Hydrogenophaga sp. SL48: one gene and its partners. The protein of the gene in region 4 binds, or shares a complex with, the protein of the main gene of each other region. Links are inferred from orthologs where the notes say so. Each region holds a gene or a part of one and is shown on either strand. Other genes may lie near its edges.

Region 1 (7,457 bases), 2.7 Mb from region 4 along the record:
CATAGCACCTGTTTAGAGTTAATTCAAAACTGCGTCTACGTATCTATTCTGGCGTCAGCGAGGGAATGTCCGAGTCAATTGTGCTTAATTAGGGTTGATTATCCATTTGCTTCTCAAGCAGATTGGTGGCTTTCTGAAGCACCTCCATTCGCTTTATAGACTCTTCTACTGCCGCTTCAATTAAAGGGGGGCGTCGCCACTCGCTATTGAGCTTTTTCATTGCATCCGAAAAGAGCAGTTGAGATGTGGATGGATGCTTGTTGGCACTAACGGCATGCTCAAGAGTCAACTGTAAATTTAGGTTTCCTTCCCGCACGGCGGTAGTAAGGTTTTCAAAATCTTCGACTGAGATAACGAAGATATTCTCTAGGGGGAGTTTGACGTGATGTTGCATCTGAACATCAGAGGCATTCTTTTCAGAATAGAGTCGCAGCAATTGGTGCCCATTCCCGACTATTAGTTCCCGGCTGGTAACCACAATCAAGTAGTCTGTTGTCTTGTTCGGGCAATCATCGAAAGACTCTGGCTTGCTTCGGATTAGATTGCTAATGGTCTGTCCTTGGTGGATTGCTTTCCTCAGGTGCTTGGTTTTCTCAAATGCAGATTTTGTATTCTCTTGAACTAATACATCATCCGAAAATAAACTCATCTTTGCTTCGATAAGAATATTGCAGTCTTTTTCTTGAATTATGGCTTCGACCGACGAACTTCCCGGTCCTAGTCTTTGTTTAATATCTTTCTCTGTAAGATAGGGTAAATTCACCTGCTGAACAAGAGTGATTACGTACTTTTCGAAAACCTTGCTAAGGAAGGTCTGCACAACACCCGCTACGGCGCGAGGTGATGCATGCAATTTCAAATGATGGCGATTTCAGGCTCACGAGGGCGCTTTGTTGGCCGATTTCGCCCTGATTCGTGGCCGTTGGCCGCATTCGGACGCACTCATCCTCGGGTCTCCTTCAAAAGCGTTCGGCGCACCATCCAGATGTTGGACAACGCAAACAGGGTGTGCAGCTGCGCCGTGTTCTTGGCCAATCCCCGGTAGCGCACCTTCACATATCCGAACTGGCGCTTGATCACCCGGAACGGGTGTTCGACCTTGGCTCGGATGCGCGCCTTGGTTTTCTCCAGCGCTTCCATGATCGAGCCCATGGGCGTTTCCTTGTCCAGCGCCTTGCGATGGCTGGGCATCATGGCCACGTACCAGTGGACCTCGGGATGGTCCTTGATCACCTCATCGCGCTTGTGAACGCCCCGGTAGCCAGAGTCGGCAAAGACATCGGTTTCGTCGCCGTGCAGCAGTTCGCTGGCCTGGGTGATGTCGTGCGCGTTGGCCGCTGTGGCCTTGACGGTGTGCACCAGGCCCGATTCGGCATCGACCCCAATATGCGCTTTCATCCCGAAGTGCCACTGGTTGCCCTTCTTGGTCTGATGCATCTCGGGGTCGCGTTCGCCGCTGTTGTTCTTGGTCGAGCTGGGGGCGGCAATGAGCGTGGCGTCGACGACCGTACCGCTCTTGAGCAGCAGGCCTTTGTCGGCCAGGGTGGCGTTGACCGTGGCAAGCAATTGCAGGCTCAAGTTGTGTTGTTCGAGCAGATGGCGAAAGCGCAGGATGGTGCTCTCGTCAGGCAAGTTCTCCTCACCCTGGTCCAGCCCCGCAAACTCTCGAAACATGGGCGTGTCGTACAGCGCCTCCTCCATCGCCGGGTCGGACAGGTTGAACCACTGCTGCAGGAAGTGAATGCGAAGCATGGTTCGCACGGCAAACGGCGGACGACCACCCTTGGCGCCAGGCGTTGGTGCATGCTGTGCAATCAGCGACACCAGCTCGGTCCACGGCACTACCAGGTTCATCTCGTCGAGGAACTCGCGCTTGCGCGTTCTCTTGGTCTTGCGCTCGAATCCGCTCTCGCCCAGGCTCATTTGCTTCATGACGTCACTGTCTCACATCGGCCCACGGCGCCGCGGTTTTGCAGACCTTCCCTAAATGAATCAGTGTATCTTTGACCATGTCTAGATAGTCGAAGATGAACGGACTCTTCTATTCCTCTTGAAAAAACTAAGGGATGCCAACAGAAGTAGAATCCGTTTCTCGCTTTCACAAGGGGCCATCGCTTAAGGTGTGGAAATTCGTAAAGCTCACCTCGACCATAGATGTCCTGAGTGTTTGGCTTCTGAAGTTCAATTCTTAAGTCTGGAAGACTAAGGCCGTATAAGTCGAATATGCGGTCAATCTTCGCGCCAAAATGATTCCTGAAGGGTGCTAAAAATCGTTTCTCGATTTTCAGATTGCCGTCAAGTACTGATGCATATATCAAAAATGTTAGGTCGATGAAGTCATTAGGTTCAATGCCGAGTTCTTCTCGAAAAAGTTGGCGGCAGATATGATTTCTGTCGAGTGGCGCAATTAAACTGGCCCACCTAAGGAATCCCCAGGATTCATTTCTCTGGAATTCGAGTTGGCAATGGAAAATGGTGCGAAACATTAAGTAGACATTGAAATCGTCTTCTTTTCGACTGGCAGGAGGCTCGGCATTCCAGAGACGCTGTTTTAGTTCGTGCAACGTATTGTGGGAGATTTTTGGCCCCACTCGAATTAAAACCCGGGGGTCCTGGACAGCCCACTTCACTAAAAGTAGGGTTAACCAAGGAGCAGATTGCATTGCCATTAGCTTGTCTTTTGGCGCATTCCAAAGGTCGTTAAGTGCTGCGTCGACGATGGACTCCGCTCTAAATCGTCTAAGTACCGCCATCACCTCTTCGTAGATTTCCTCGATTTCAGGTTTGGGTGGCGCATTCTTTGGCGTGGTGACGCCAATGTACGAAGGGTGAATGGTCGCCATTGCTTAGACTATGCAAAAGAAGAGGCCCATAAATTTCTCAATTTATGGGCCTCGGTTTCTCAGCTTACAGGTCTCTCTACACAAGATCAAACGTCGATGTTGCCCGCCCGCAGCGCATTGGTTTCAATAAATTCTCGCCGTGGTTCCACCTCATCCCCCATCAACATCGTGAACACGCGATCCGCTTCGATCGCGTCGTCGATCTGCACGCGCAGCAGGCGGCGCACGGTCGGGTCCATCGTCGTTTCCCAGAGCTGGGCGGGGTTCATTTCGCCCAGGCCTTTGTAGCGCTGGCGGCTGGTGGTGCGCTCGGCTTCGCTGATCAGCCACTGCATGGCCTGGCGGAAGTCGCCGACCTTTTCTTCCTTCTGCTTCTCGCCTTCACCGCGCATGACCCTGGCGCCGTCGCCGAGCAGGCCACGGAAGGTTTCGGCGGCGTTGGCCAGGGCCGCGTAATCGGCGCCGTGCACGAAGTCTTGCGTGATGACGCTGCTCTTGATGTTGCCGTGGTGGCGGCGGCTGATGCGCAGGATGGGCTTGTCGGTGCGCACGTCGAACTCGCCGGCCACTTCGGCGGGCACGCCGGTGGTGCTGAGTTCGCGCAGTTTGACCTGCAGCGCGACGGCGCTGGCTTCGGCTTCTTCCACCGTGTCGAGCTTGATGCTCACGCCGTCGGCCATGGCGCGCAGGGCTTCGGGGTCCATGAAGTTGGAGAGGCGCGAGATCACGTGTTCGGCCACCTGGTGCTTGCGCGCGAGTTCGTTGAGCGTGTCGCCTTCGAGCAGGTTGTTGGTCGCGCCGCCGGTGGACACCTTGGCGTCTTTCAGAGCGATGCGCAGCAGGAAGCCGTCGAGCGCCGGGCCGTCTTTCAGGTACAGCTCTTCCTTGCCGGCCTTCACCTTGTAGAGCGGCGGCTGCGCGATGTAGATGTGGCCGCGCTCCACCAGCTCGGGCATCTGGCGGTAGAAGAAGGTGAGCAGCAGGGTGCGGATGTGCGCGCCGTCCACGTCGGCGTCGGTCATGATGATGATGCGGTGGTAGCGCAGCTTGGCGACGTCGAAGTCGTCCTTGCCGTCACCGTTGGCGCTTTCGCTGCCGGCCTTGCCGATACCGGTGCCCAGCGCGGTGATGAGGGTCAGGATTTCGTTGGAGGTGAGCAGCTTTTCGTAGCGCGCTTTTTCCACGTTCAGGATCTTGCCGCGCAGCGGCAGGATCGCCTGGAACTTGCGGTCGCGGCCCTGCTTGGCGGAGCCACCGGCGGAGTCGCCCTCGACGATGTAGATCTCGCACAGCGCCGGGTCTTTTTCCTGGCAGTCGGCCAGTTTGCCGGGCAGGCCCATGCCGTCGAGCACGCCTTTGCGGCGCGTCATTTCGCGGGCCTTGCGGGCGGCCTCGCGGGCGCGGGCGGCTTCAACGATCTTGCCGCAGATGATCTTGGCGTCGTTCGGGCGCTCCTGCAGGTAGTCGGCCAGCAGGCGGCTCACGATGTCTTCCACCGGGCCGCGCACTTCGCTGGAGACCAGCTTGTCCTTGGTCTGGCTGGAGAACTTGGGCTCGGGCACCTTCACGCTCAGCACGCAGCACAGGCCTTCTCGCATGTCGTCGCCGGTGACCTCGACCTTGGCCTTCTTGGCGAACTCGTGTTCTTCGATGTATTTGTTGATGACGCGCGTCATCGCGGCGCGCAGGCCGGTGAGGTGGGTGCCGCCGTCGCGCTGTGGGATGTTGTTGGTGAAGCAGAGCACCTGCTCGTTGTAGCCGCTGTTCCACTGCATGGCCACTTCAACGCCGATGTTGGTGCCCTGGTCGCTGGCGCGGTCGCCCAGCGCGTGGAACACGTTGGGATGCAGGACCGTCTTGCCTTTGTTGATGAAATCGACAAAGCCCTTGACGCCGCCAGCACCGGAGAAGTCGTCTTCCTTGCCACTGCGTTCGTCCTTCAGGCGGATGCGCACGCCGTTGTTCAGGAAGCTCAGCTCGCGCAGGCGCTTGCTGAGGATCTCGTAGTGGAAATCGTTGTTCTCCTTGAAGATTTCGTAGTCGGGCAGGAAGTGCACTTCCGTGCCGCGCTTCTCGGTGTCCCCGGCCACCTTCATGGGCGAGACTTCGATGCCGTCGGCGTTGGTCTCGACGATGCGGTTCTGCACGAAGCCGCGTGCGAACTCGATCTGGTGCATCTTGCCTTCGCGGCGCACGGTCAGCCGCAGCCACTGGCTCAGAGCGTTGACGCAGGAGACGCCCACGCCGTGCAGGCCGCCCGAGACCTTGTAGCTGTTCTGGTTGAACTTGCCGCCAGCGTGCAGCTCGGTCAGCGCGATCTCGGCGGCCGAGCGCTTGGGCTCGTGCTTGTCGTCCATCTTCACACCGGTCGGGATGCCGCGGCCGTTGTCGGTGACGCTGATGGAGTTGTCGCTGTGAATCGTCACGACGATGTCGTCGCAGTGACCGGCCAGCGCTTCGTCGATGGAGTTGTCCACCACCTCGAACACCAGGTGATGCAGGCCGGTGCCGTCGGAGGTGTCGCCGATGTACATGCCCGGGCGTTTGCGCACCGCTTCCAGGCCTTCCAGGATCTGGATGGCACCCTCGCCATACCCCTCGCTCGCGCCGGCCTGGTGGGCGTCGATGGTGGGCTGGAAATTGGAGCTGGCGGCCCCGGCTTCGCCGGTGTTGACGGCGTCGGAACCGGTTTCTGCGGGCTGGTTGGCTTCGGACATGGTGAACTTTTCTCAATCGCTAGAAAGGCCAAACCCGCTGTGCAGCGGGTCGGGCTTGGGGGAGCAGGATCGGTGAACGATCAGATGCGCATCGGCATGACAACGTACTTGAACGCGTTGTCGTCGGGGTTGGTGACGAGTGCCGAGCTGTTGCCGTCTGCCAGCTCGATGCGAACCATCTCCTGGCTCATGTTCTGCAGCGCGTCGATCAGGTAGGTGACATTGAAGCCGATCTCGATCGTGTCGCCACCGTAGTCGATGTCGAGTTCGTCCACGGCCTCTTCCTGCTCGGCGTTGCTCGACGCGACACGCAGCGCGCCAGGTTCGACGTTCAGGCGCACGCCCTTGAACTTCTCGCTCGTCATGATGGCGGTGCGCTGCAGCGAGGCCAGCAGCGGCTGACGGCCGAGCGTGACGATGTTCTTGTGGTTCTTCGGGATCACGCGGTTGTAGTCGGGGAACTTGCCCTCGACCAGCTTGGTGACGAATTCCATGCCATCGAAGCTGAACTTGGCCTGGTTGGCGGCGAACTGCATCTCGATCGCGCCTTCCTTGTCAGACAGCAGGCGCTGCAGTTCGATCACGGTCTTGCGCGGCAGGATCACCTCCTGTTTGGGCACTTCCACGTCCAGCTCGGCGCTGGCAAACGCCAGGCGGTGGCCGTCGGTGGCGACCAGGCTGAGCTTCTTGCCTTCGGCCACGAAGAGGATGCCGTTGAGGTAGTAGCGGATGTCGTGCACGGCCATCGCGAACGACACCTGGCCGAGCAGGCTCTTGAGCGTCTTCTGCGGCACGGCGAACACGGGGCCGAAGCTGGCGGATTCCTGCACCAGCGGGAAGTCTTCGGGCGGCATGCTTTGCAGCGTGAAGCGGCTCTTGCCGCCCTTGAGCACCAGCTTGCCGCCGGTGTTCTCCAGGCTGACGGTCTGATCCGATGGCATGGTGCGCAGGATGTCGATCAGCTTGCGCGCGCCCAGGGTGGTGGCGAAGTTGCCGTCGTCGCCGTCGAGTTGGGCCGTGGTGCGGATCTGGATTTCCAGGTCGCTGGTGGTCAGCTGCACGGCCGAGCCGGTCTTGCGCAGCAGCACATTGGCCAGGATCGGCAGGGTGTGCCGGCGCTCCACGATGCCCGCGACCGACTGCAGCGCAGCCAACACCTTGTCCTGGGTCGATTTCAAAACGATCATGTCAGACTCTTTCGTCCTTGGTTGACTGGTGGCGCTCCGCTCCGGCGCACTCCTCGGGCTTGCAGCAGGGCCCCCTCAGAGCCCAAAACTCGCCTATTTTCACCTTTTTGCGCGGGCCTTCCGCAAACCAGGGCCCTCATCCCTTGAGCGTCTGTTCCAGCACGTGCAGCTGTTGGTTGAGCTCGCTGTTCTGCTGGCGTTCGGCGCCGATCTTGCGCACCGCGTGCAGCACCGTGGTGTGGTCCCGGCCACCGAACAGTTCGCCGATTTCCGGCAGGCTCTTTTGCGTCAGTTCCTTGGCGATGAACATCGCAATCTGGCGCGGGCGGGCGATGCTGGCCGGGCGCTTCTTGCTGTACATGTCCGCGACCTTGATCTTGTAGTAGTCGGCCACGGTCTTCTGAATGTTCTCGACCGAAATTTGCCGGTTCTGGATCGACAGCAGGTCTTTCAGCGCGTCGCGCGCCAGCTGGATCGAGATTTCCTTCTGGTTGAAGCGCGAATAGGCCAGGATTTTCCGCAAAGCACCTTCGAGCTCGCGCACGTTGGAACGCACGTTCTTGGCCACGAAGAAGGCCACTTCCTCGGGCATGACGGCGTTTTCCACCGCGGCCTTGTTGATCAGGATCGCCACCCGCATTTCCAGTTCGGGTGGCTCGATGGCGACCGTGAGGCCAGAATCGAAGCGCGAGACCAGGCGCTCGTGGATG
Region 2 (7,478 bases), 3.3 Mb from region 4 along the record:
CTTCATCATCACGGCCCCACTCATGTCCAGCCGGCTGGAGCTGGAGCTGCCCAAAGCCAGCGAGCCGGTGGCCGCATCGGCAGAGCCCGAGGCGTTCATTTCGATCAGCGTGGACCCCCAGGGGCAGGTGTTCTGGGACGAGCAGCCGGTCGACGCCGCCACCCTGAAGCAGCGCCTGACGCAAACCGCGCAGCGCGACCCGGAGACCGAGCTGCAGTTGCGCGCCGACACGGCCGTGCCCTATGGTCGCGTGGTGCAGCTGATCGGCCTGGCCCAGAGCGTGGGCCTGTCGCGCATCGGTTTTGTGGCCGATCCGGCCACGGGTGCGACCACCGCGCCGGCGCCGACGCGCTGAGCGCTGTCGCCTGCGGCGGGCAGGGCGCCCCAAGCCCTAAAATCGGGGGCTACGCAGCGCGCTGCCCCTTTCATTCACCGGCCCGGTCCGGTCCCTGGTTCATGCAAGAAAAATACGCCCACAAGGATGTCGAGCGCGCCGCGCACGCCCACTGGAACGCCAACGACGCCTACCGCGTGACCGAGGTCGCCGGCAAGAAGAAGTTCTACGCCTGCTCCATGCTGCCCTACCCCAGCGGCAAGCTGCACATGGGCCATGTGCGCAACTACACCATCAACGACATGCTCACGCGTTACCTGCGCATGAACGGTCACAACGTGCTGATGCCCATGGGCTGGGACGCCTTCGGCCTGCCGGCCGAAAACGCGGCGCTGAAGAACGGCGTGCCACCGGCCAAATGGACGTACGAAAACATCGCCTACATGAAGCAGCAGATGCAGGCCATGGGGCTGGCCATCGACTGGAGCCGCGAGGTCGCGACCTGCGACCCGACGTACTACAAATGGAACCAGTGGCTGTTCCTGAAGATGCTGGAGAAGGGCATCGCCTACCGCAAGACCCAGATCGTCAACTGGGACCCGGTGGACCAGACAGTGCTGGCCAACGAGCAGGTGATCGACGGCAAGGGCTGGCGCACCGGCGCCACGGTGGAAAAGCGCGAAATCCCCGGCTATTACCTGAACATCACGTCCTACGCCGACGAGCTGCTCGACCACGTGCAGCTGGGCAACCCCAAGGCGACCCTCAACGGCTGGCCCGACAAGGTGCGCCTGATGCAGGAGAACTGGATCGGCAAGAGCGAGGGCGTGCGCTTTGCCTTCCCGCACTCGATCCAAGGCGCTGACGGCGCGCTGATCGGCGACGGCAGGATGTACGTCTTCACCACGCGCGCCGACACCATCATGGGCGTGACCTTCTGCGCCGTGGCCGCCGAGCACCCGCTGGCCCACCACGCCGCATTGACCAACCCCGCATTGGCGGCGTTCATCGAAGAATGCAAGACCGGCGGCACCACCGAAGCCGAGCTCGCCACGCAGGAAAAGAAGGGCATGGCCACCGGCCTGTTCGTCACGCACCCTCTCACCGGCGCGCAGGTCGGGGTCTGGGTCGGCAACTACGTGCTCATGAGCTACGGCGACGGCGCCGTGATGGGCGTGCCGGCGCACGATGAGCGCGACTTCGCGTTTGCACTGAAGTACGACCTGAAGATCCAGCAGGTGGTGGCCGTGGAAGGCGAGATTTTTTCCGCATTCGCCTGGGCCGACTGGTACGGGGACAAGCAGCGCGGCGTGTGCGTCAACTCCGGCGTGCTCGACGGCTTGGGTCAGAAGGCCGCCGTCGACAAGGTCGCCGAGCTGCTGGCCGCCCAAGGCCTGGGCGAGAAGAAGACCACCTTCCGCCTGCGCGACTGGGGCATCAGCCGCCAACGCTACTGGGGCACGCCCATTCCCATCATCCACTGCGCGGAACACGGCGCGGTGCCGGTGCCTGAAAAAGACCTGCCGGTGGTGCTGCCGCAGGACTGCATCCCCGACGGCTCGGGCAACCCGCTGCACAAACATGAAGGCTTCCATGCTGGCGTGGTGTGCCCGGTGTGTGGCAAGCCCGCGCGGCGCGAGACCGACACCATGGACACCTTCGTGGATTCGTCCTGGTACTTCATGCGTTACTGCGACCCGACCAACAGCGAGAAGATGGTGGCCGAGGGCGCGGACTACTGGATGCCGATGGACCAGTACATCGGTGGCATCGAACACGCCATCCTGCACCTGCTCTACGCGCGCTTCTGGACCAAGGTCATGCGCGACCTCGGCCTCGTGAAGGTGGACGAGCCCTTCAGCAAGCTGCTGACCCAGGGCATGGTGCTCAACCACATCTACTCGCGCCGCACCGAGAAGGGCGGCAAGGACTACTTCTGGCCGCAGGACGTGGAGCACGTGTTCGACGAAGCGGGCAAGGTGATTGGCGCGAAGCTGATCAAGGCGGTGGAGTCCAGCGGGGTCACGCTGCCGGTGGGCACTGCGATCGACTACGAGGGCGTGGGCACCATGTCCAAGTCCAAGAACAACGGCGTCGATCCGCAGGACCTGATCGAGAAGTACGGCGCCGACACCGCGCGCCTGTACACCATGTTCACCGCGCCGCCCGAGGCCACGCTGGAGTGGAACGACGCGGCGGTGGAAGGCAGCTACCGCTTTCTGCGCCGCGTCTGGGGCTTTGGCAACAAGCTCTCGGCCACGGCGGACCTGGGCGCGCTCGCGGCCAGCGTGGGCACGCAGTCGCTGTCCAAGGCGGCCAAGGCGCTGCGCCTGGAGGTGCACACCGTGCTCAAGCAGGTGGACTACGACTACCAGCGCATGCAATACAACACGGTGGTCTCGGGCGCAATGAAGATGCTCAACGCCCTGGACGACTTCAAGGGCGACGGCTCCGCCGGTGACAACGCCGCGCTGGCCGAAGGTTTCGGCATGCTGCTGCGCTGCATCTACCCGGCCACGCCGCACATCGCGCACAGCCTCTGGACCGAGCTCGGCTACGCCGCCGCCTCGGGCGAGCTGCTCGACGCGCCCTGGCCGCAGGCCGACGAGGCCGCGCTGCAGCGCGACGAGATCGAGCTCATGCTGCAGATCAACGGCAAGCTGCGCGGCAGCGTCACCGTGCCGGCCAGCGCCGACAAGGCCGCCATCGAAGCTGCGGCCTTGGCCAGCGAGGCCTTCGTCAAACAGGCCAATGGCGCTGCGCCCAAAAAGGTCGTGGTGGTGCCGGGCCGTCTGGTCAACGTGGTGGTATAAAAGTCGCGTCATGAAACCCAACACCCCCTTCGCCCCCCAGTCCTCCCGCGAGACGCCGGAGCCTTCCTTGTCCGGGCGGCGCGTGGCGCTGAGGGCGCTGGCCAGCGCGGGTGCGCTGCTCGCGACCGCTGGCCTGGGGGGGTGCGGTTTTGCCTTGCGCCAGGCGCCCAAGTTCGCGTTTGAATCGGTGTTGGTGACCGGGTTCGAGAACACGCAGGTGTCCAGAGCCCTCCAGCAGGCGATGGTGTCCGCCGGCATCCAGGTGGCCAACGCCTCCAAGGCCGCGCAGACCACCCCCGCAGCGGTGCCCGTGCAGGTGGTTTTGCATGTGGCCCGTGACCATCATGAGCGTGTGGTGTCGGGACAGACCGACTCGGGTCAGGTGCGGGAGCTGACGCTGCGCGTGCGTTTCCGCTTCCGTCTGAGCACGGTAGCAGGCAAGGTCCTGATCGACGACACCGAGCTGCTGCTGGAGCGCGACATCAGCTTCACGGAAACCGCCGCGCTGGCCAAGGCGGCGGAAGAGAACACCATGTTCCACGACATGGAAGGCGATATCGCGCAGCAGGTGCTGCGCCGCCTGGCCGCCGTGAAGTCGCTCTGACGCCATGCAGGTGGCCGCCCCGCAGCTGGCCGGGCAATTGCAGCGCGGACTCAAGTCTCTCTACACCCTGCACGGCGACGAGCCGCTGCTGATCCAGGAAGCGGCAGACGCCATCCGCGCCGTGGCGCGCGAGCAGGGCTACACCGAGCGCACCGTGCACACGGTGGCCGGGGCTCACTTTGACTGGAGCGAGGTGCTCGCCAGCGGGGGCTCCATGAGCCTGTTCGCTGACAAACAACTGATCGAAATCCGGGTGCCCTCAGGCAAGCCCGGCAAGGACGGCTCTCAGGTCCTGCAGCAGTTGGCCGAGGCCGCGCGGGACAACGACAGCACGCTCACGCTGGTGCTGCTGCCTCGCCTGGATGCCGCCACGCAGAAGGGCGCCTGGTTTGCTGCGCTCGACAGCTTTGGCGTGACGGTGAAGGTGGACCCGGTCGAGCGCCAGGCGCTGCCGGCCTGGATCGCGCAGCGCCTGCAGCAGCAGGGTCAGCGCGTCGCGGCGGGGGAAGAAGGCCAGCGCACGCTGCAGTTTTTTGCCGACCGCGTCGAGGGCAACCTGCTGGCCGCGCACCAGGAGATCCAGAAGCTCGGGCTGCTGTACCCGGCCGGCGAGCTGTCGCTGGAGCAGGTCGAAAACGCGGTGCTCAACGTGGCCCGCTACACCCCGTTCAAGCTGGCCGAAGCCGTGCTGGGCGGCCAGGTGCTGCGTGTGCAACGCATGCTCGACGGGTTGCAGGCCGAGGGCGAAGCCGCCGTGCTGGTGCACTGGGCGCTGTCCGAAGACATTCGCACGCTCAACCGCATCCGCAACGCGATGGACGCCGGCCGCCCCTTGCCGATGGCCTTGCGCGAAAACCGGGTCTGGGGCTTGAAGGAAAAGCTGATGGAGCGCGCGCTGCCGCTGATCCGGCCCGCCCAGCTGGCCCAGTGGCTGCAGGACGCACACACGGTGGACGGTATCGTCAAGGGCCTCAAGCAGCCCGACTGGCCGGCCGACCCGTGGGACGCGCTGCACCGCATGGCGCTGCGGGTGGCGCAGGCCTGCGCGCTGCGCTGACTCAGGCCGCTGCCGACTGGCGCAGCGCGGTGTCCCGGAAGTCGCTGGGCGAAAGACCGGCGTGTTCCCGGAACACGCGACTGAAATGGGCGCCGTTGTTGAAGCCCCATGAAAACGCGATGTCCGTGATCGTGCGCTGCGCCAGGGCCGGGTTCTTCAGGTCGCGCATGCAGGCCTGCAAACGGCGCCGCAGGATGTGGTGTGCCAGCGTGTCGTCCTCGGTGCTGAAGGCGTTGTGCAGGTGGCGCTTGCTGCAGTTCATCGATTGCGCGATGCGCTCGATGGACAGGCCCGGGTCGCGCAGGTGCTGCCCGATGTGTTCGCGGATGCGGTCGCGAAACGCTTCGAGCTGGGTGGTGGCGCTCTCGCGGCCGGCCAGTTCCTGCAGCGACAGGCGCACCAGCTCGATGATCATCTCGCCCACTCCACGGGCGGTGGTGGCGTTCATGGCGGGCAGCTCCTGGTAGGTGCTGCGCATGGTCTCCAGGGCCACACGTGAAATGCCGCTGGCGCCGCCCACATGGCGCGCCATCAGGGGTTCCAGCCGCAGGCCCCGTTCGATGAACTGCTGCTTGGGCAGCATCACGATGAGGTGCTCCACCCGCTCCGGGTTGGCGATTTCGTAGCTGCCGGTGGTGTCGTAGATGGCCCAGCCGCCCGGCCGCACCCAGGCCTGCCGCCCGTGCTGCTCGACCGCGGCGCTGCCTTGCCAGGGGGCGACGATCTTGAGGTAGCTGGTGTCGCTGGCGCTGGCCAGCTTGGGGCTGCGCAGCACGCGGTGCCGGTTCGCTTCCAGCTTGGTCAGCACCACGTCACCGGCGTGCGAGGCGCTCATGTGGCCGTCGAACCCGGTGTCGCCGTACAGGTCGGACTCCAGGCCGCCGAAGTGCCGCCACACCCAGTCGCGCCAGGCGGCAGCGCGTTCGCCGGGGGCGACAGCGTCGGTGCTCATCACGGGCGAAGGGGTCATGCGGTCTCCAGCAGGGGGGTGCGGAAATTATGGTGGGGCACCCACATCCCTGGGGTGGGCAGGGTTGGGGGTTTTCCCGCATGCGTGTGCACGTTCCGGCAAGCGGCTTGTGCATCGTCAGCAAAGCCCGCCGGCGGCCAGCTCACTAGCATCAAGGTCTCTGCCAGTCGAACACCACAGGAGACAAGCCATGGTCCAGTCCACCCGCCGTCTGATCCTCAAGGGCGCCGCCGCTTCGGTGGGCGCCATGTCCTTTGCCCCGCAACTCATGGCGCAGTCCGCGCCGGTGCGCGTCGGCTATTCGATGTCGCGCACCGGCCCCTGGACGGGCGGCGCGCAGGTGAGCCAGGAGCCCAACTACCTGCTCTGGGCCGAGCAGCAGAATGCCGCGGGCGGCCTCGACGTGAAAGGCGTGAAGCGGCAGATCGAGTTGATCAGCAGCGACGACCGCAGCGACACCGAGACCGTGGTTCGCACCTACGAAAAACTCATGGGCAGCGACAAGGTCGATCTGGTGCTGCCGCCCTGGGGCTCCAACGCCAACTTCGCCGTGGCCCCGCTGGCCAACCGGTTCCAGTACCCGTTCCTGGCGCCCACCGCACTGAGCAAGCGCCTGGTGGAAATGCGCCTGCCGTACTTCTTCCTGCTGCTGCAGCAGCCCGCGCCCATGACCAACGCGCTGGTCGACATGCTCAAGGCCAACGGCGTGAAGACCGTGGCGCTGATTTATGTGGACGACCTGTTCGGCCTGGAGAACTTCGCCGCTTTCAAGGTGGCGCTGCAGGGCAGTGGCATCACGCTGGTGGAGGACAAGAGCTACCCCGGTGGTGTGAAAGACCTCTCGCCCGTGCTGCGCTCGATGAAGGACAAGAACCCGGACGCGTTCGTGGGCTTCACCTACCCGCCCGACACCATCCTGGCCAGCCGCCAGGCCAAGGAAGTGGGCTTCAACCCGAAGTTCTTCTACGCCTCGGTGGGCACGGCCTTCCAGCTCTACCGCAACGTGATGACGCCCGCCGGCGCCGAAGGCGTGTTGGGCATGGGCTCGTGGAACGGCAAGACCAGCCCGGCCGCCAAGGCTTACTTCGACGCGCACACCAAGAAGTTCGCCGGCAAGGAACCCGATCGCTGGGCCAGCGGCGCCTGCTGGTCGGGGCTGGAGATCCTCACCAACGCCTGCAAGCAGGTTGGTCTGGACCGCAAGGCCATCCGGGACTACGTGGCCAACACCACGCACAAGACGATTCTGGGCGACATCAAGTTCAACGGCAGCGAGAACGTGGGCACGCCAGGGACCGTGGGTCAGTGGCAGAACGGGGAGTTCGAGGTGGTGTGGCCGAAGTCGGTGGCGACTGCAGCCTTGAACCCCAACAAGCCCGCGTGGAAGTGACACACCGTTGGTCCTGCGCTGTTCGCAGGACCTGAGTCCATCACCAAACCCCAGCCGTTCGGGCTGAGCCTGTCGAAGCCCATCCAGCCATGTCTGCGTGAGCCCTTCGACAAGCTCAGGGCGAACGGGGTTGTGTTTCCGGCCCCCCAAATCCCATGTCCTTCTCCGCCTGGCTCGAACTCCTCGCCTCCGGTCTCATCACCGGGGGCATCTACGCGCTCGTCGCGCTCGGGCTGAACCTGCAGTATGGGTTGATGCGCATCCTCAACATCGCGCACGGCGAGTTCCTGATGGTGGGGGCTTACCTCAC
Region 3 (7,670 bases), 270 kb from region 4 along the record:
CCGCTATGGCGAGCGGGCCAGCACCTTGCAGGTGATGCTGCAGGCCTTCGGTCCGCAGCAGGTGCGCGACTGGGCCGCCGGTCTGGGCATCACCACCTTTGTCGGCAGCTCGCAGCGCGTGTTTCCCACCGACATGAAGGCAGCGCCCCTGTTGCGCGCCTGGCTGCAACGCCTGCGCCACCCCGCGCCCGGTGGCGAATCCGTGCGGTTTCACATGCGCCACCGCTGGCTCGGGTGGGCTGGAGATGGGACATCGCTGCGCTTTCAGACGCCCGAGGGCGAACGGCAGGTGAGCGCGCGCACCACCGTGCTGGCCCTGGGTGGCGCGAGCTGGGCCCGGCTGGGGTCGGACGGCGCCTGGTGGCCGTGGCTGCAGGCCGCCGAGGTGGACCTGGCGCCGCTGCAACCGTCCAACGGGGGCTTTGAGGTGCAGGGCGGTTGGACGCCCTTGTTCCGCGAACGCTTCGCGGGGCAGCCCTTCAAATCGGTCGCGATCCGGTTTGCCGACGACCAGGGTCACAGCTTTCAGAAAAAGGGAGAGTTCGTCGCCACCGCCACCGGCGTGGAAGGCAGCCTGGTCTACGCTGTCTCCAGCGGGCTGCGCGATCAGATCAACCGGACCGGCAGCGCCACCTTCCACCTCAACCTGCTGCCCGACCGCAGCCCGGAAGACGTGCTCAAACAGGTGGCGCACCCCCGAGGGTCGCGCAGCCTCTCCAGCCACCTCAAGAGCCGGCTCGGGCTGGACGGCATCAAGATGGCCATCCTGCACGAGCGGTGCCCCAAGGCCACGATGAACGACCCGGTCGCGCTCGCGGTCGCGATCCAGGCCCTGCCCATCACGCTCGCCGCCACCCGGCCGATCGACGAAGCCATCAGCACGGCCGGTGGTGTGCGCTTCGAAGCGCTGGACGAAGCGCTGATGGTGCAGCGCCGTCCCGGCCTCTTTTGCGCGGGTGAGATGCTGGACTGGGAAGCGCCCACCGGCGGCTACCTGCTCACGGCTTGCCTGGCCAGCGGTGTGGTGGCGGGGCAGGGCGTGGCGCGCTGGCTCAAGGCCCATTGATGGGGTGTCATCACGCCGTCAAGACCCGGGTCTAGAGTTCCACGGGTTCTTTTTGCCCTGTCCTGGAGATGTTTGCCCATGTTCGTGTCCGTTTTGCACCGCCGCCGCTTTTGCCATCAGCTCGCCGCAGGCCTCGTCGCCTTGAGCGCGGGTGCTGCCCAGGCCAATGGCTTTCCTGATCGGCCCATCAAGATCGTCGTGCCGTTCGCGCCCGGGGCCGGCACCGACGCCATGGGCCGCCTGATCGCGGCGAAGCTGGCCGAGTTGCTGAAGATCAGCGTCGTCGTGGACAACCGCGCGGGGGCTTCCGGTGCCTTGGGCGCCCAGGAGGTCGCCAAGGCCGCGCCCGACGGCCACACCTTGCTGCTCGCCGCAGCGCCCTTCACCACGGTGCCCGCCGCGCTGCCAGGTGCGGGCTACGACCCCATCGCCGGCTTCACCCCGGTGGGCATGTTTGCCCACGGCCCGCTCGTCTGGGCCGCGAGCAAAGACCTGCCCGCGAACACCCTGTCCGAGGTGGTGGCACTGGCACGCAGCCAGCCCGGCCGCCTGAACTACGGCTCGGCCGGGGTCGGCGGCATCAACCACCTGGTGCTCGAATCGCTCAAGGCGCACACCGGCACGTTCATCACGCACATTCCCTACCGTGGCATTGCGCCCGCCACCGTGGACACCCTGTCCGGGCAGATCCAGCTGCTCACCGGGACCATCCCCGCGCTCGCACCCTACATCCGGGACGGCCGCCTCAAGGCCCTCGCCGTCACCAGCCAGGGCCGCAGCCCCGCGCTGCCGCAGGTGCCCGGCATGCAAGAGTCGGGGTTTGCCGATGTCAACGTGCTGAACTACTTTGCGCTGGTCGCACCGAAAGGCACACCCGACGCCGTGGTGCAGCAGATCAATGCCGCGCTGGCCCAGGTGGTGGCCATGCCCGATGTGAAAGAGCGCCTGGCCAAAGACGCGCTGGAGCCCGCCACCGGCACGCCGGCGCAGCTCGCGCTGTTCCTGCAAAAAGACGTGGACGGCTGGAAGCGGGTGGTGGAGCGCCAGAAGCTCAAGATCGACGCTTTCTGATCGGGGCTGCCTGGCCCAGACAGCAAAAAGGCCGCTGATGCGGCCTTTTTGCTGTAGCGCGTGCGATGCGCTGAATAAGGTGACGAGCCTTGACCCCGGCACTGACTCCACAGTTAGGGCTGCTTGGTTCCCCACCTGACCCGGTTGGCCGCTTCACCATGCGGGAAGGCCCGTCGGGGTGAATTGTAGGCGATGGCAGCGACCTTTGCCGGACCGGGCGCGGTGAGGGCGCCGCTTAGAATCGACACCATGTCTTACGTCGTCCTGGCCCGCAAGTACCGCCCGCGCAATTTCACCGAAATGGTGGGGCAGGCGCACGTGGTCCAGGCCCTCACGAACGCGCTCACGACCCAGCGCCTGCACCACGCCTACCTGTTCACCGGCACGCGTGGCGTGGGCAAGACCACCGTCTCGCGCATCCTGGCCAAGTCGCTCAACTGCTTGGGCACGGACGGGCAGGGTGGCATCACCGCCGAGCCATGTGGCGTGTGCCAGGCCTGCACCGATATCGACTCGGGCCGCTTCGTGGACTACACCGAGCTCGACGCGGCCTCGAACCGCGGCGTGGACGAGGTCCAGGCGCTGCTGGAGCAGGCGGTCTACAAGCCGGTGCAGGGCCGCTTCAAGGTCTTCATGATCGACGAGGTGCACATGCTCACCGGGCACGCGTTCAACGCGATGCTCAAGACGCTGGAAGAGCCGCCCGAGTACCTGAAGTTCGTGCTGGCCACGACCGACCCGCAGAAGGTGCCGGTGACCGTGCTCTCGCGTTGCCTGCAGTTCAACCTGCGCCCGATGGCACCGGAGACCGTGCTGGAGCATCTGGGTCAGGTGCTTCAGGCTGAAAACGTGCCGGCCGAGACGCAGGCGCTGCGCCTGATCTCGCGCGCCGCGCGCGGCTCCATGCGCGACGCGCTCTCGCTGACCGACCAGGCCATTGCCTTCGGCGGCGGTCAGTTGCAGGAAGCAACCGTGCGCCAGATGCTCGGCGCCGTGGACCGCTCGTATGTGCTGCGTCTGATCGATGCACTGGCGCGGGCCGACGGCGCCACGGTGGTGGACACGGTCGACAGCCTGCGCACCAACGGCCTCAACGCCGCGTCGACACTGGAAGAAATGACCGGCCTGCTGCAGCGCATGGCCGTGCTGCAGGCGGTGCCCGAACGGCTGGCCTTGCAGGAATCGGACGACCCCGACACCCCCGAGATCGTGCGCCTGGCCCATGCGCTGCCGGCCGACGAAACCCAGTTGCTGTACAGCCTGTGCCTGCACGGCCGTGGCGAACTGGGCCTGGCGCCCGACGAGTACGCCGCGCTCACCATGGTGTTGCTGCGCCTGCTGGCGTTCAAGCCTTCCGGCACGACCCCTGTGGCCGCGGCGGAAAAAAAAACACTGAAAACGGCGGTTGAGGCGCCTGCTGCGGTTCCGCCGGCCGCGCCTGCGCCGGTGGCATCTCCACGCACGCCTGCGGAGGTTCGGCCTGCCCAGGCCATGGCGAGCCCGGTGGCCGCGCCTGTTGCGCCACCCGCGACGCCGTCACCACCGGCTCCCCTCAACGTTCGAACCGTGACCGAGGCGTCCGCCCAGCCAGTGGCCACCCGTCACGAGGTTCTAGATGACGACGATGGCCCGCCCTGGGTGGAAGACCCGGAAGAGCCACCAACGGACGAGGGTGTGCAGACCAGCCGCCGTGTCGTGGCGATTCCGGTGCGCGAGGCGGGCCTCTCTCCACGGCTGGACCAGCTGCGCGAGCCCGGTGAAACGGTGCGCTTGCCTGAGCTGGTGACCAGTGCCGAAGGCGATGTCTGGTTTGACGCGGTGATGCAGCTCGTGCGCGCCGAGACGATCACCGCGCTGGTGCGCGAGCTGGGGCTGCAGTCGCAGCTGGTGGCGCGCGACGCCGACCAGTGGGTGCTTCGCGTGGAGCGCGAGTCGCTCAACCAGGGCAACACCCGGGAACGCCTGGGCACGGCGTTGAAGACGCTGGGCCACGATATCCGCCTGGTGGTGGAGATCGGCCCGGTGAACGACTCTGCCGCGCTGCGCCTGGCGGCCGAAGCCGCGCGCCGTCAGCGCGAGGCCGAACAAATCATCCGGGACGACCCCTTCGTGCAGGCGATGATGCGCGACTTTGGCGGCAGAATCGTGCCCGGCACGCTCAAGGCCACGGACATGCGCCCCCACACTCCGCCGCTGCGCGGGTCGCTGCCCCCCGAGGGGGTTGAGCCGCCTCGGGGCGGCCCGGCGGCGGCTCGCTGAGCCTTCTGAATTCATTCTTTTTTCCAATCAGAACACAAGGATCACCATGTTCAACAAAGGACAACTCGCCGGTCTCATGAAGCAGGCCCAGGCCATGCAGGACAACCTGAAAAAAGCCCAGGACGAGCTGGCTTTCATCGAGGTCACCGGTGAATCCGGCGCTGGCCTGGTGAAGGTGCTGATGACCTGCAAACACGACGTCAAGCGCGTCACCATCGACCCCAGCCTGCTGGCCGACGACAAGGACATGCTGGAAGACCTGGTCGCCGCGGCCTTCAATGCGGCCGTGCGCAAGGCCGAAGAAACGTCGAACGAGAAGATGGGCAAGCTCACGGCGGGCATGCCTGGTCTGCCGGGCGGCATGAAGTTTCCCTTCTGATGGCCCGCCGCCCATACGCGTGACCGCCACCCACTCCCTGGAACTGCTGGTGCAGGCGCTGCGGCGTCTGCCGGGGGTGGGCGTGAAATCGGCGCAGCGCATGGCATTTCACCTGCTGCAGCACGACCGGGAGGGTGCGCTGCACCTGGCGCAGGCGCTGCAACATGCCTGCGCCGAGGTGAAACACTGTGCGCTCTGCCACACCTTCACCGAAAAAGACATCTGCCCCACCTGCCTGGACGCGCGGCGCGACCGCAGCCAGCTGTGTGTGCTGGAAACACCCGCAGATCAGGACGCCATGGAGCGCACCGGTGCCTACAAGGGCCTGTACTTCGTGCTCATGGGCAAGCTCAGTCCGCTCGACGGTGTGGGGCCGCGCGACATTGGCCTGCAGAAGCTGTTTGACCGCATCGACGCGCAGGTGGATGGGCAGAGCGAGGTGCGCGAAGTGATCCTGGCGACCAACTTCACCGCCGAGGGCGAAACCACGGCGCATGTGATTGCGCAGTCGCTCAAGGCGCGGGGTGTGAGCGTGACCCGGCTCGCGCGGGGGGTGCCGGTGGGCAGCGAACTGGAATACGTTGATCTGGGCACCATTGCCCATGCTTTGGTGGACCGCCGCTGAGCGGCCACGACCCTGGAGAGCGACTCATGACATTCGCCGGATTGACCCTGGCCTACTGGACGGTGCTGGTGGCCGCGCTGCTGCCCATCGCGTGTGCGGGCCTGGCGAAGTGGGGCATGTTTTCGAAGCCGCGCCGCGAGGGCGGTTACGACAACCACAACCCGCGCGCCTGGTTGGCGCAGCAAGGTGACTGGCGTGCGCGCGCCAACGCGGCACAGGCCAACAGCTTTGAATCCCTGCCCTTTTACATCGGGGCTGTGATCATTGCGCACCAGCTCGGCGCGTTCCAGACCCGGCTGGATCTGATGGCGTTTCTCTACGTCGTGCTGCGCCTGATGTACATCCTGTTCTATCTGGCCGACATGGCCACGCTGCGCAGCCTGGTCTGGACGGTCGCACTGGCGGTGAACATCGCGATCCTGTTCATCTGATCGCATCGCGCGTGCCCACGCCACGCTGACATTTGCTTGCAAACTTGTTCTCGGTGAAAACCCGCTCGGGAGTCGCCCCGATGCGCTTGTGCCTGTCCTCCCCTAGTCTCGGTGCTTCAATGAAGTCAGGGACAAGAGAGGATGTGGCATGTGGAGTCGCCGTGATTGCGCGCGCTGGTTGGCATCGGCTGCACTGGGTGCAGGGGTGCCTGCGGCGATGGGTCAAGTCAGACCCATTGCGCCGCCTGCGCTGCCGCGCGCGCCCATCGGGCGTGTGCAGCTGGCGGTCGAAAAGAAGTCGGCGTTTTGCTACCTGCCCTTGACCATCGCAGAGCGCCTCGGTTATTTCGCTGCGGAGGGTCTGGACGTTCAGGTGCGTGAGCTGAGCGAGCCGGGTCACGCGCTCCAGGCGCTGCTGTCGGGGTCGGTCCAGGCCCTGTCTGGTCCTTACAGCCTCGCCATCAGGCTGCAGGCGCGTGGGCAGGCCTTTCCGTCCATCGTGCTGCAAGGGCGCGCCCCGCAACTGGTGATGGGGGTCTCGCGCAAAACCATGGGTGCCTTCCGCGATGTCCGCGATCTGCGCGGCCGCAAGGTGGCGGTGACGGCCATGGGTTCGGCCAGCCAGCGCCTGACCCAGGTGCTGCTGTCCAACGCCAGGCTGGGCAGCGATGCCGTGCAGTATGTGCCGATGAACAGCCCTTCAACGGCGGTGGCGGCTTTTCGAACCGGCCAGATCGATGCCATCTGCTACACCGACCCGGTGATCACGCAACTGGAGCAGGACGGCGGGCTGCGGGTGGTGGCGGACACGCGCACAGTGCGCGGCAACGCCGAGGTGTTTGGCGGGCCGATGCCGGCGGGTTGTCTGAGTGTGTCGGCCGAGTACCTGGCCGAACATCCCACCGAGTGCCAGGCGATGGTGAATGCGATGGTGCACGCACTGAAATGGCTTCAGACGGCAGGGCCGTCGGACATCAACAAAACCGTGCCCGAGTCGTATTTTTCGGGTGACCGGGCACTGTATCTGGCGGCGTTCAGCCGGGCGCGCGAGGCCTGGGCACCCGACGGCCTCATGCCTGAAACCGGACCACAGAACGTGGCCCGTGTGCTGGAGCGGTTCGACGAAGGCGCTGCGTCCAAGAAAGTGGACCTGGCGCTGACCTACACCAACGCCCTGGCGCAGAAGGCCAAAACCCGGTTCCGGGCCTGAGCACACCCGGCCGCCCGGACGGGGCCGTTCGTCAGTTCTTGCGCGCCTTGCGGCCGTTCTTGCCTTCGGCCGCGACCCTGACCTCGGAGCGCTTGCCTTTCGCCTGGCTTTGCCGCGCGGGCTTTTCTCGTTTGGCTTGCTTGCCGGGCTTGCCCGCGCGTTTTTCCGCCCGTACCGTGGCCTTGCCGTCACGCCCCTTTTTGCGTACGGAGACAGCAGCGCTCTTGCGCGACGGGGCCGAACCGCTGGCCAGCTTGGCCGAGCGCGGCAGCATCAAGGTGACGCGCTGACCCGCCTTCAGACGCTCGTTGACCGACATGCGGTTCCACCCGGCAGCACTCGCGGCGCTCACCCCATAGCGTTGTGCCAGGCGCGCCAGGTTGTCGCCCTTGCGGGCGCGCACGATCGAGCGCTTGAGAATGATGTCGGGTGCCAGGCTGAGTTGCGCGTTGTCGGCCACGAACTCGCTCACGTCGTTGTTGCGCTGTCCGCTGCGAGGCACCAGCAGGCTGGAGCCGGCGCGCACCTTCATGCGCGGCGGGATGTTGTTGACCTCGCGCAACTCCGATTCGCTCATGCCCACGCGGTCCGCCACCTCGGCCACGCTCATGGTGGTTGGTGCGACCCAG
Region 4 (7,674 bases):
CACCAGCATCAGGTTGCCGATCCACATCGAGGCGATCAGGCCCCAGAACAGCTCGGGGTTGCTGGTCATGACCTGCGGACCCGGCTGGATGTTGTGGATGGTCATGGCACCGACCATCAGCGCCATCACGGCGTTGGGCGGAATGCCCAGGGTCAGCAGCGGGATGAACGAGGTTTGCGAACCGGCGTTGTTGGCCGACTCAGGGGCCGCCACACCGCGGATGTTGCCCTGGCCGAACGGCACTTCACCGGGCTTCAGCTTGGTCTTCTTCTCGATCGTGTAGGCGGCGAAAGCAGACAGCAGCGCACCGCCACCGGGCAGGATGCCGAGCGCAGAACCCAGCGCCGTGCCACGCAGAACCGCCGGCACCATGTTCTTGAAATCTTCTTTGGTCGGCATGATGCCTTCGACCTTGCCGGTGAAGACCTCGCGGTGTTCTTCGGGCTGCGACAGGTTGTTGATGATTTCGCCGTAGCCGAACACGCCCATCGCGATCACGATGAAGCTGATACCGTCGGTGAGCTCGGGGATGTCAAAGCTGAACCGTGCCACGCCGGAGTTCACGTCGGTGCCCACCAGACCCAGCAGCAGGCCCAGCAGGATCATGGCCAGGGCCTTGATCAGCGAGCCGGAGGCCAGCACCACGGCACCGATCAGGCCGACAATCATGAGCGAGAAGTACTCGGCAGGGCCGAAGTTCAGCGCCATCTCGGTCAGCGGCGGCGCGAAGGCGGCCACGATCAGCGTGCCCACGCAGCCGGCGAAGAACGAGCCCAGACCGGCCGCCGCGAGAGCGGGGCCTGCCCTGCCCTTGCGCGCCATCTGGTAACCGTCGATCACCGTCACCACCGAGGACGATTCACCGGGCAGGTTCACCAGGATGGCGGTGGTCGAGCCACCGTATTGCGCACCGTAATAGATGCCGGCCAGCATGATGAGCGCGGCCACCGGCGGCAGGCCGTAGGTGGCTGGCAGCAGCATGGCGATGGTCGCCACCGGGCCAATGCCTGGCAAAACGCCGATCAGCGTGCCCAGCAGGCAGCCGACGAAGGCGTACATCAGGTTCTGGAGGGTGAACGCGACGCTGAAACCCAGCGAGAGGTTGTCAATCAATTCCATGGTCGGTCCTTGAGATCAGTTCGTCAGGAACGCAGGCCACACGGGGAACTGCAGGTTCAGCAATTTGACAAAGGCACCGTAGCTGCCGGCCGCCAGGATGGTGGCGAGAACCAGCGTGGCCTTGATCTTCATCCCCGGCTGCGCCATGCTGGCGATGAACACGAGCGCGTAGATGGCCACGATCAGGCCCATCGCGGGAAAGCCGATCGATGGCAGGCCGACGAGCAGCGCGCCAAAGGCCAAATTGGCCCCGAGCACGAAGCCCAGCGGGCGCCAGGCAAAGGCGCCGATCTTGTCGCCCCCGGGCCCTCCCTGTGTGAACGACTTGAACGTGATGATCACGCCCAGAACCGCCAGGATGATGCCCAGCATGAGCGGGAAATAACCGGGTCCCATGCGGGCGGCGCCCCCCACCTGGTAGCTTTGGGCTCCCCAGGCGAAGCTGCCACCGACGGCGGCGAACATGAGTCCCGAAAAAAAGTCTTTTTGACTGGCGATGGCCATGGCTTGTCTCCTCGGATAAATAACAAGCGCGATTCTGGGGGGCTTTGGCCTTGGCAGGCATGTGGGTTACACCTACAGCAGGCCCTCAGAATGGTGCGGTGGCGACAGCGTTTCTTCCCTTGTCCGGCTTCACCGCTGCTGGGGGCGCCGTGCGCGCAGTGCGGCCGCCACCAGTTCGGCCATGTCATCCCGCCCCGCCCGGCGGGCGAAGTCCACTGCGGTCAGTCCTTGTTCGTTGCGCAGGGTGGGATCGGCACCCTCCTCAAGCAGAAGGCGCACGACGTCGGCATGACCGTAGTGGGCGGCCAGCATCAGCGGCGTGCTCTTGTTCGGCGACTCGGCATCGATGTAGGCATGGTGCTGCAGCATGAGACGCACCATCTCCACACTGTCGGATTCGGTGCGCGAGGCGGCGTAGTGCAGGGGCGTCCAGCCCGTCTTGTTGACCTCGGCTCCGTGCTGGATCAACCGTTTCGCGGACTCCAGCTGGCCCATGATGGCAGCGATCATCAGTGGGCTTTCCCCCTGGGCATTGCGCGACTCCACTTTCACCGTGCCCTGGCTGAGCAGGAAATTCACCACCTTGGGCGAGTCTTCGCGCAGGGCCACGTGCAGCGCGTGGTCGCCTCGCTCGTTGCGGGTGTTCAGATCAAAGCCTCGCAGGGCCAGCTCGACCATGGCCGACTCGTTGTCCAGCTGGGCGGCTTTGAAAAAGTCGTCGAAAGAGCCCGCAGAAGCGGCAAAAGACGTCAAAAAAAGAACATACAGAACAATGTTCTTTTTCAGTTTTTTAAAGTGATGCATCTGCATTTCAGCGCACCACCCGGTTGAACAGCTGTTCAAAATTGCGGCTGGTCGCTTCACCCACTTCGTCCACGCTCAACCCCTTGATCTCGGCGATCTGTTGCGCCACGTGCGGCACGTACGACGGGTTGTTGGTCTTGCCGCGGTGCGGCACCGGCGCGAGATACGGGCTGTCGGTCTCGATCAGCAAGTGGTCCAGCGGCACGAACCGGGCGACCTCGCGCAGCTCGCTGGCGTTGCGAAACGTCAGAATGCCCGAGAAGGAGATGAAGAAATCCAGGTCCAGTGCTGCGCGGGCCACCGCTTCGGTTTCCGTGAAGCAGTGGAACACGCCGCGGGATGGCGGCAGCGCTTCACCACCCGCGCTGGAGGCGAAACCGCCCTCTTCTTTCAGGATGGCCAGGGTGTCGTCAGATGCGCTGCGGGTGTGGATCACGAGCGGCAGGTCGGTCCCACGGCCGGCCTGAATGTGGACCCTGTAGCGGTCTCGCTGCCATTCCATGTCGGCGAGGCTTCGTCCGTTGAGGCGGTAGTAGTCCAGACCGGTTTCGCCAATGCCCACCACGCGCGGGCGCGCCGCACGCTCCAGGAGGTCTTGGAGGCTGGGCTCCTGAACCCCTTCGTTGTCCGGGTGCACGCCGACCGTGGACCACAGGTTGGTGTGGTCGCGCGCCAGAGCATGCACCGCCTCGAATTCTTCCAGCGTGGTGCAAATGCAGAGCGCGCGGTCGACCTGGGCCGTATCCATGGCCGAAAGAATGGCCGGCAACTGGGCGGTGAGCTCGGGAAAGCTCAGGTGGCAATGGGAGTCGGTGAACATGCAGAGGAAACAGGTTCAAGGCATGCGGGCCACGTGGCCGGGCCTTGGAAACAGACGATCAGATGGTCTGGGTGGGGCGATCGGAACCCAGGCTCGTGCCCAGGATCTCTTCGATCTTGAGTTTGAGGAGCCTCGACTTCTCGTCGGCCGGAAATCGGATGCCCACGCCCTGGGTGCGACCGCCTTGCGCCTTGGCCGGCGTCACCCAGGCCACCTTGCCGGCCACCGGATACCGCTGGGGATCGTCGGGCAGGCTGAGCAGCACGTACACATCATCGCCAATGCGGTAGTCGCGCGACGAGGGAATGAAGATGCCGCCCTCGGTGAACAGGGGGATGTAGGCGGCATACAGAGCCGCTTTCTCCTTGATGGAGAGCTGAATCACGCTCGGCCGCGACGACGCTGGGGTAGGGACGGGGCTGGTGCTCATGGCGTCGAAGTTTAGCGGCAAACCCGGCCCGTGGCGCCAGGCATCAGGTTCGCTGGGACGTGCGCGCGAGCGCCTGTCGCGTCGCCGCGACCCAGGCCTCCTGCATCAGACCCGGGTTGTAAGGGTGCTCCACCGTTCGGGCGGCCTGCATCAGCGCACCCGACCAGCGCGCCAACGCCATCCAGCGCGGCGCGGGTGGAAGGCTGTCGGCAGGGAAAAACCGGGGCGATGCACCGGCGGCCACCGACATCAGGTCGTGACACAGTTTTTGCAGCAGCTCCAGCTGTTGCGAGGCGGTCCAGTCGGACAGCAGCGACCAGTCTCCCTTGGCCAGCGCGCGCGGCAGTTCGCTCCAGCGCGCCGCAGCCAGACCGCTGCGCCCCCAGGCCAGCGCGTCGTCGGGTCGCCCACCCGAGGCCTGCAGCCAGACCCTCGCCTGTTCAGCGCCCGGGTCTTTGGCGCCCTCTGCCCGAGCCTGCGTCTGTAGCCATTCAAGCGCTTCGGCTTCGGCAGGCCAGGTCATCACATGGGTCTGGCAGCGGCTGCGGATGGTGGGCAACAACTGGTGCGTGGCCTCGCTGGCGAGCACGAAGCGGGTGTCGCCGGCCGGCTCTTCCAGTGTCTTGAGCAAGGCGTTGGCGGTCACGTGGTTCATGCGCTCGGCCGGGTACACCAGCACCGCCGTGCCACGCCCGCGCGCGCTGGTGCGCTGCGCGAAAGCCACCATGTCGCGCATGGCGTCGACGCGGATTTCCTTGCTGGGCTTGCGCTTCTTGTCGTCGATCTCTTTCTGGGCGGATTCCGAGAGCGGCCAGCCGCGCTCCAGCAGCACCGTCTCCGGCATCAGCACCACCAGATCGGGGTGGGCGCGGCTGCCGACCAGATGGCAGCTTCCGCACGCGCCACAGGCGCCCGCCGGCGTGGGTTGCTCGCACAACCAGGCCTGCGCCACGCCCAGGCCGAGATCGTATTGACCCAGGCCAGACGGTCCTTGCAGCAGCCAGGCGTGGCCGCGCTGGCTGAGCAATTGCGACAGCTGCCGCTGAATCCACGGCGCGGCGATGGCAGGCGTGGCGCTCATCGGGGACCGCTGTTGGCCGCGACCATGATGGACAACCAGCCGCGCCGCACGAAGGTGCTGGTGAGCTGTTGCCAGACCTGGTGCCGGGGCTGATCGGCCTGGATGCGGGCAAACCGGCCGGGATCGGCCTCGGCCCGAACTGCGTAACCGGCGGCCACGTTGCGGAAGAAGTCCAGCGGCTGGGCCTCGAAACGGTCTGGCGCGCGCGCGTCGGCCAGGCGGGCGGCGGCCGTTTCGGGCGGCAGGTCAAACCACACGGTCAGGTCGGGCTGGCGCAGGGTGTTGGCCGGGGCGGCGGGCGTCGATTGCACCCAACGCTCCAGTGTCCCGAGCACGCCCAGATCAAACCCTCGTCCGCCGCCCTGGTAGGCAAAGGTCGCGTCGGTGAACCGGTCGCACAACACCACCTCGCCGCGCGCCAGCGCCGGCTCGATCACATTCATCAGGTGGTCGCGCCGCGCGGCAAACACCAGCAGCGACTCGGTGAGCGGGTCCATCGGATCGTTCAGCACCAGCGCGCGAAGCTTCTCGGCCAGCAGCGTGCCTCCAGGCTCGCGCGTCAGCGTGACGGTACGGCCTTGTCCGCGGAACGCGTCGGCCAGCCCGGCAATGTGGGTGGACTTGCCGGCACCGTCGATGCCTTCGAAGCTGATGAAGAGGCCTCGGGCCTGGGAAGTCGGGTGGGGCATGTTTGGTCAGCGCTGCAGCTGGTACTGGCGCACTGCCGCATTGTGTTCTTCCAGGGTGGCGCTGAAGACGCTGCTGCCGTCGCCGCGTGCCACGAAGTACAGCGCCGGCGTGGTGGCCGGCTGGACGGCGGCCTTCAGCGACGCCCAGCCCGGCATGGCAATCGGCGTGGGCGGCAAGCCGGCGCGGGTGTAGCTGTTGTAGGGCGTGTCGGCCAGCAGGTCGGCGCGGCGCAGGTTGCCGTCGAAGCGTTCACCCAGGCCGTAGATCACGGTGGGGTCGGTCTGCAGCCGCATGCCGATGCGCAGCCGGTTGCTGAACACGCCGCCCACCATTGCGCGATCGGCTTCGGTACCGGTTTCTTTTTCAATGATGCTCGCCAGGATCAGCGCCTCGTCGGGAGCACGCAGTGGCGAGGCCGGGTCGCGTTGCGCCCAGGCCTGGCCCAGCCGCTCTTCCATGGCCAGGGCGGCCTGGCGCAACACGCTGGAGGCCGGGGCATGGCGAACCATGCGGTAGGTGTCGGGGAAAAACCGGCCTTCGGGATGGCGACCGGGGAAGCCGATGCGCGCCATCACGCCAGCCGCGTCCAGCCCCTCCAGGTCTTGCGTCAGGTCGGGCGAGCGCCGCACGGCGGCCAGCAGCTCGCGAAAGTTCCAGCCTTCCAGCAGAGTGAGGCTGCGCAGCGCCTGCTCCCCCTTCACGAGCTGGTTCAGCAAGCCTCGCGGCGTGGTGCCCGGCTTGATTTCATAGGTGCCGGCCTTGATGCCCCGCGCCTGCCCCGAGACCCGGAACCACGCGTACAGCAAAGTGGGCGGCGTGTTCACCCCCGCTTGAGTGACCGCTTCGGCCACGCCTCGGGCCGACGACCCAGGGGCGACCTGAAACTCCAGTGGCGACGCCGCACTCGCCCCGGCCGGCAAGGGCAGCGGCTGCCCTAACCACCACCACGCACCAGCTGCGGTCAGACCGGCCAACAACATGGGCACCAGCAGGAACCAAGTAAAAAAACGTTTCACAGCAAGGAGGTCGGGGACTGGGCGCGGTCAGGCGCAGAAAGGGTCGGCGCATGATAATCGACCGCACTGTTTCACCCCACGGCACACGATGCCCCGCGCATGACCACCAGCCCCACCGGACTCCCCCTCGCCGCAGCCCTGAACGGCGTAGCACCCTTGCCCCACCTGGGCGTGATTCGCGCACAAGGTGAAGAAGCGGCCAAGTTCCTTCACGGTCAGCTGACCAACGACTTCTCGCTGCTGGGCCTCTCCGAAGCGCGCCTGGCCGGGTTCTGCTCGGCCAAAGGGCGCCTGCTGGCCAGCTTCATCGGATTCAAGCGGGCGCACGACGACGTTCTTCTGGTGTGCAGCGCCGACCTGCTGCAGGCCACGCTCAAGCGTTTGTCCATGTTCGTGCTGCGCGCCAAGGCCAAGCTCAGCGACGCCAGCGCGGAATTCCAGCTCTGGGGCCTGGTGGGCGATGCCGTGCCGGCCGCGCTGCCCACCGCCCCTTGGAGCAAGCTCGACGCCGATGGCGCCCAGTTGGTGCGCCTGCATCCGGGGTCGGGCGTGGGCCGTGCGATGTGGGTGGCGCCGGTCGCCACGCCGGCTCCGGGCGGCGAGCGGCTGGCCGATGCCCAGTGGCGCTGGCTGGAGGTGATGAGCGGCGTGGCCACGCTCTCGCTACCGGTGGTGGAGGCCTTCGTGCCGCAGATGCTCAACCTCGAATCGGTCGGTGGCGTGAACTTCAAGAAGGGTTGTTACCCCGGCCAGGAAGTGGTCGCACGCAGCCAGTTTCGCGGCACGCTCAAGCGGCGCGCTTACGTGGTGCAGGGCGACGTGGCCATGGCATCGGGCCAGGAGGTCTTCCACGACAGCGATCCCTCTCAGCCGTGCGGCACCGTGGTCGAGGCCGCGCCGAACCCCGAGGCCGGCTGGAGCGCCATCGTCTCCATGCAGACCAGCGCAACCGAGGGCGGTCGGTTGCACCTCGCCGCCGCCGATGGCCCGGCGCTGAACCTGCTGCCCCTGCCCTACCCGCTGCTCGCGGACATTTGAAACCACCGGCCCCGGCATGTGCCTGATCGCTTTCGCCATCGACGCCGACCCGGCCCGCCCGCTGCTGATCGCCGCCAACCGCGACGAGTTCTTCGACCGCCCCACCGAACCGCTGCACCGTTGGGCCCTGCCTGACGGATCGACGGTGCTGGCCGGGCGCGATCTGCGCGAC

The links.
Region 1: the proteins of IM738_RS08400 (region 4) and dnaN are in contact, whole or in part, in a cryo-EM structure (PDB 8GIZ), measured with the Escherichia coli proteins. The link is inferred for Hydrogenophaga sp. SL48 from one-to-one orthologs.
Region 2: the proteins of IM738_RS08400 (region 4) and holA are in contact, whole or in part, in a cryo-EM structure (PDB 8GIZ), measured with the Escherichia coli proteins. The link is inferred for Hydrogenophaga sp. SL48 from one-to-one orthologs.
Region 3: the proteins of IM738_RS08400 (region 4) and dnaX are in contact, whole or in part, in a cryo-EM structure (PDB 8GIZ), measured with the Escherichia coli proteins. The link is inferred for Hydrogenophaga sp. SL48 from one-to-one orthologs.

What each region holds. Positions count from the first base shown.
Region 1 is NZ_CP063400.1:4,411,893-4,419,349, reverse strand. What follows is about bases 4,695-7,457. They hold dnaN (DNA polymerase III subunit beta), read right to left. Parts: upstream 6,748-7,457; coding sequence 5,641-6,747; downstream 4,695-5,640. Other genes in these bases: dnaA (chromosomal replication initiator protein DnaA), read right to left, coding at 6,884-7,457; gyrB (DNA topoisomerase (ATP-hydrolyzing) subunit B), read right to left, coding at 4,695-5,560. In the rest of the region: IM738_RS20870 (hypothetical protein), read right to left, coding at 89-853; IM738_RS20865 (IS5 family transposase), read right to left, coding at 943-1,932; IM738_RS20860 (hypothetical protein), read right to left, coding at 1,929-2,843; more of gyrB, read right to left, coding at 2,930-4,694. UniProt on the Escherichia coli protein: Confers DNA tethering and processivity to DNA polymerases and other proteins. Acts as a clamp, forming a ring around DNA (a reaction catalyzed by the clamp-loading complex) which diffuses in an ATP-independent manner freely and bidirectionally along dsDNA.
Region 2 is NZ_CP063400.1:5,036,486-5,043,963, forward strand. Bases 2,998-5,781 are described here. They hold holA (DNA polymerase III subunit delta), read left to right. Parts: upstream 2,998-3,755; coding sequence 3,756-4,808; downstream 4,809-5,781. Other genes in these bases: leuS (leucine--tRNA ligase), read left to right, coding at 2,998-3,147; IM738_RS23995 (LPS-assembly lipoprotein LptE), read left to right, coding at 3,158-3,751; IM738_RS24005 (helix-turn-helix domain-containing protein), read right to left, coding at 4,810-5,778. Also shown: IM738_RS23985 (ExbD/TolR family protein), read left to right, coding at 1-355; more of leuS, read left to right, coding at 457-2,997; IM738_RS24010 (amino acid ABC transporter substrate-binding protein), read left to right, coding at 5,969-7,168; IM738_RS24015 (branched-chain amino acid ABC transporter permease), read left to right, coding at 7,324-7,478. UniProt on the Escherichia coli protein: Part of the beta sliding clamp loading complex, which hydrolyzes ATP to load the beta clamp onto primed DNA to form the DNA replication pre-initiation complex.
Region 3 is NZ_CP063400.1:1,467,096-1,474,765, forward strand. What follows is about bases 1,916-4,891. They hold dnaX (DNA polymerase III subunit gamma/tau), read left to right. Parts: upstream 1,916-2,386; coding sequence 2,387-4,396; downstream 4,397-4,891. Other genes in these bases: IM738_RS07000 (Bug family tripartite tricarboxylate transporter substrate binding protein), read left to right, coding at 1,916-2,137; IM738_RS07015 (YbaB/EbfC family nucleoid-associated protein), read left to right, coding at 4,443-4,775; recR (recombination mediator RecR), read left to right, coding at 4,795-4,891. In the rest of the region: IM738_RS06995 (TIGR03862 family flavoprotein), read left to right, coding at 1-1,066; more of IM738_RS07000, read left to right, coding at 1,145-1,915; more of recR, read left to right, coding at 4,892-5,400; IM738_RS07025 (MAPEG family protein), read left to right, coding at 5,427-5,831; IM738_RS07030 (ABC transporter substrate-binding protein), read left to right, coding at 6,049-7,041; IM738_RS07035 (transglycosylase SLT domain-containing protein), read right to left, coding at 7,073-7,670. UniProt on the Escherichia coli protein: Part of the beta sliding clamp loading complex, which hydrolyzes ATP to load the beta clamp onto primed DNA to form the DNA replication pre-initiation complex.
Region 4 is NZ_CP063400.1:1,736,446-1,744,119, forward strand. What follows is about bases 2,740-5,719. They hold IM738_RS08400 (DNA polymerase III subunit delta'), read right to left. Parts: upstream 4,759-5,719; coding sequence 3,721-4,758; downstream 2,740-3,720. Other genes in these bases: IM738_RS08390 (TatD family hydrolase), read right to left, coding at 2,740-3,247; IM738_RS08395 (PilZ domain-containing protein), read right to left, coding at 3,306-3,677; tmk (dTMP kinase), read right to left, coding at 4,755-5,447; mltG (endolytic transglycosylase MltG), read right to left, coding at 5,454-5,719. Outside these bases: IM738_RS08375 (tripartite tricarboxylate transporter permease), read right to left, coding at 1-1,119; IM738_RS08380 (tripartite tricarboxylate transporter TctB family protein), read right to left, coding at 1,135-1,623; IM738_RS08385 (ankyrin repeat domain-containing protein), read right to left, coding at 1,753-2,376; more of IM738_RS08390, read right to left, coding at 2,435-2,739; more of mltG, read right to left, coding at 5,720-6,464; CAF17-like 4Fe-4S cluster assembly/insertion protein YgfZ, read left to right, coding at 6,564-7,502; IM738_RS08420 (NRDE family protein), read left to right, coding at 7,519-7,674. UniProt on the Escherichia coli protein: Part of the beta sliding clamp loading complex, which hydrolyzes ATP to load the beta clamp onto primed DNA to form the DNA replication pre-initiation complex.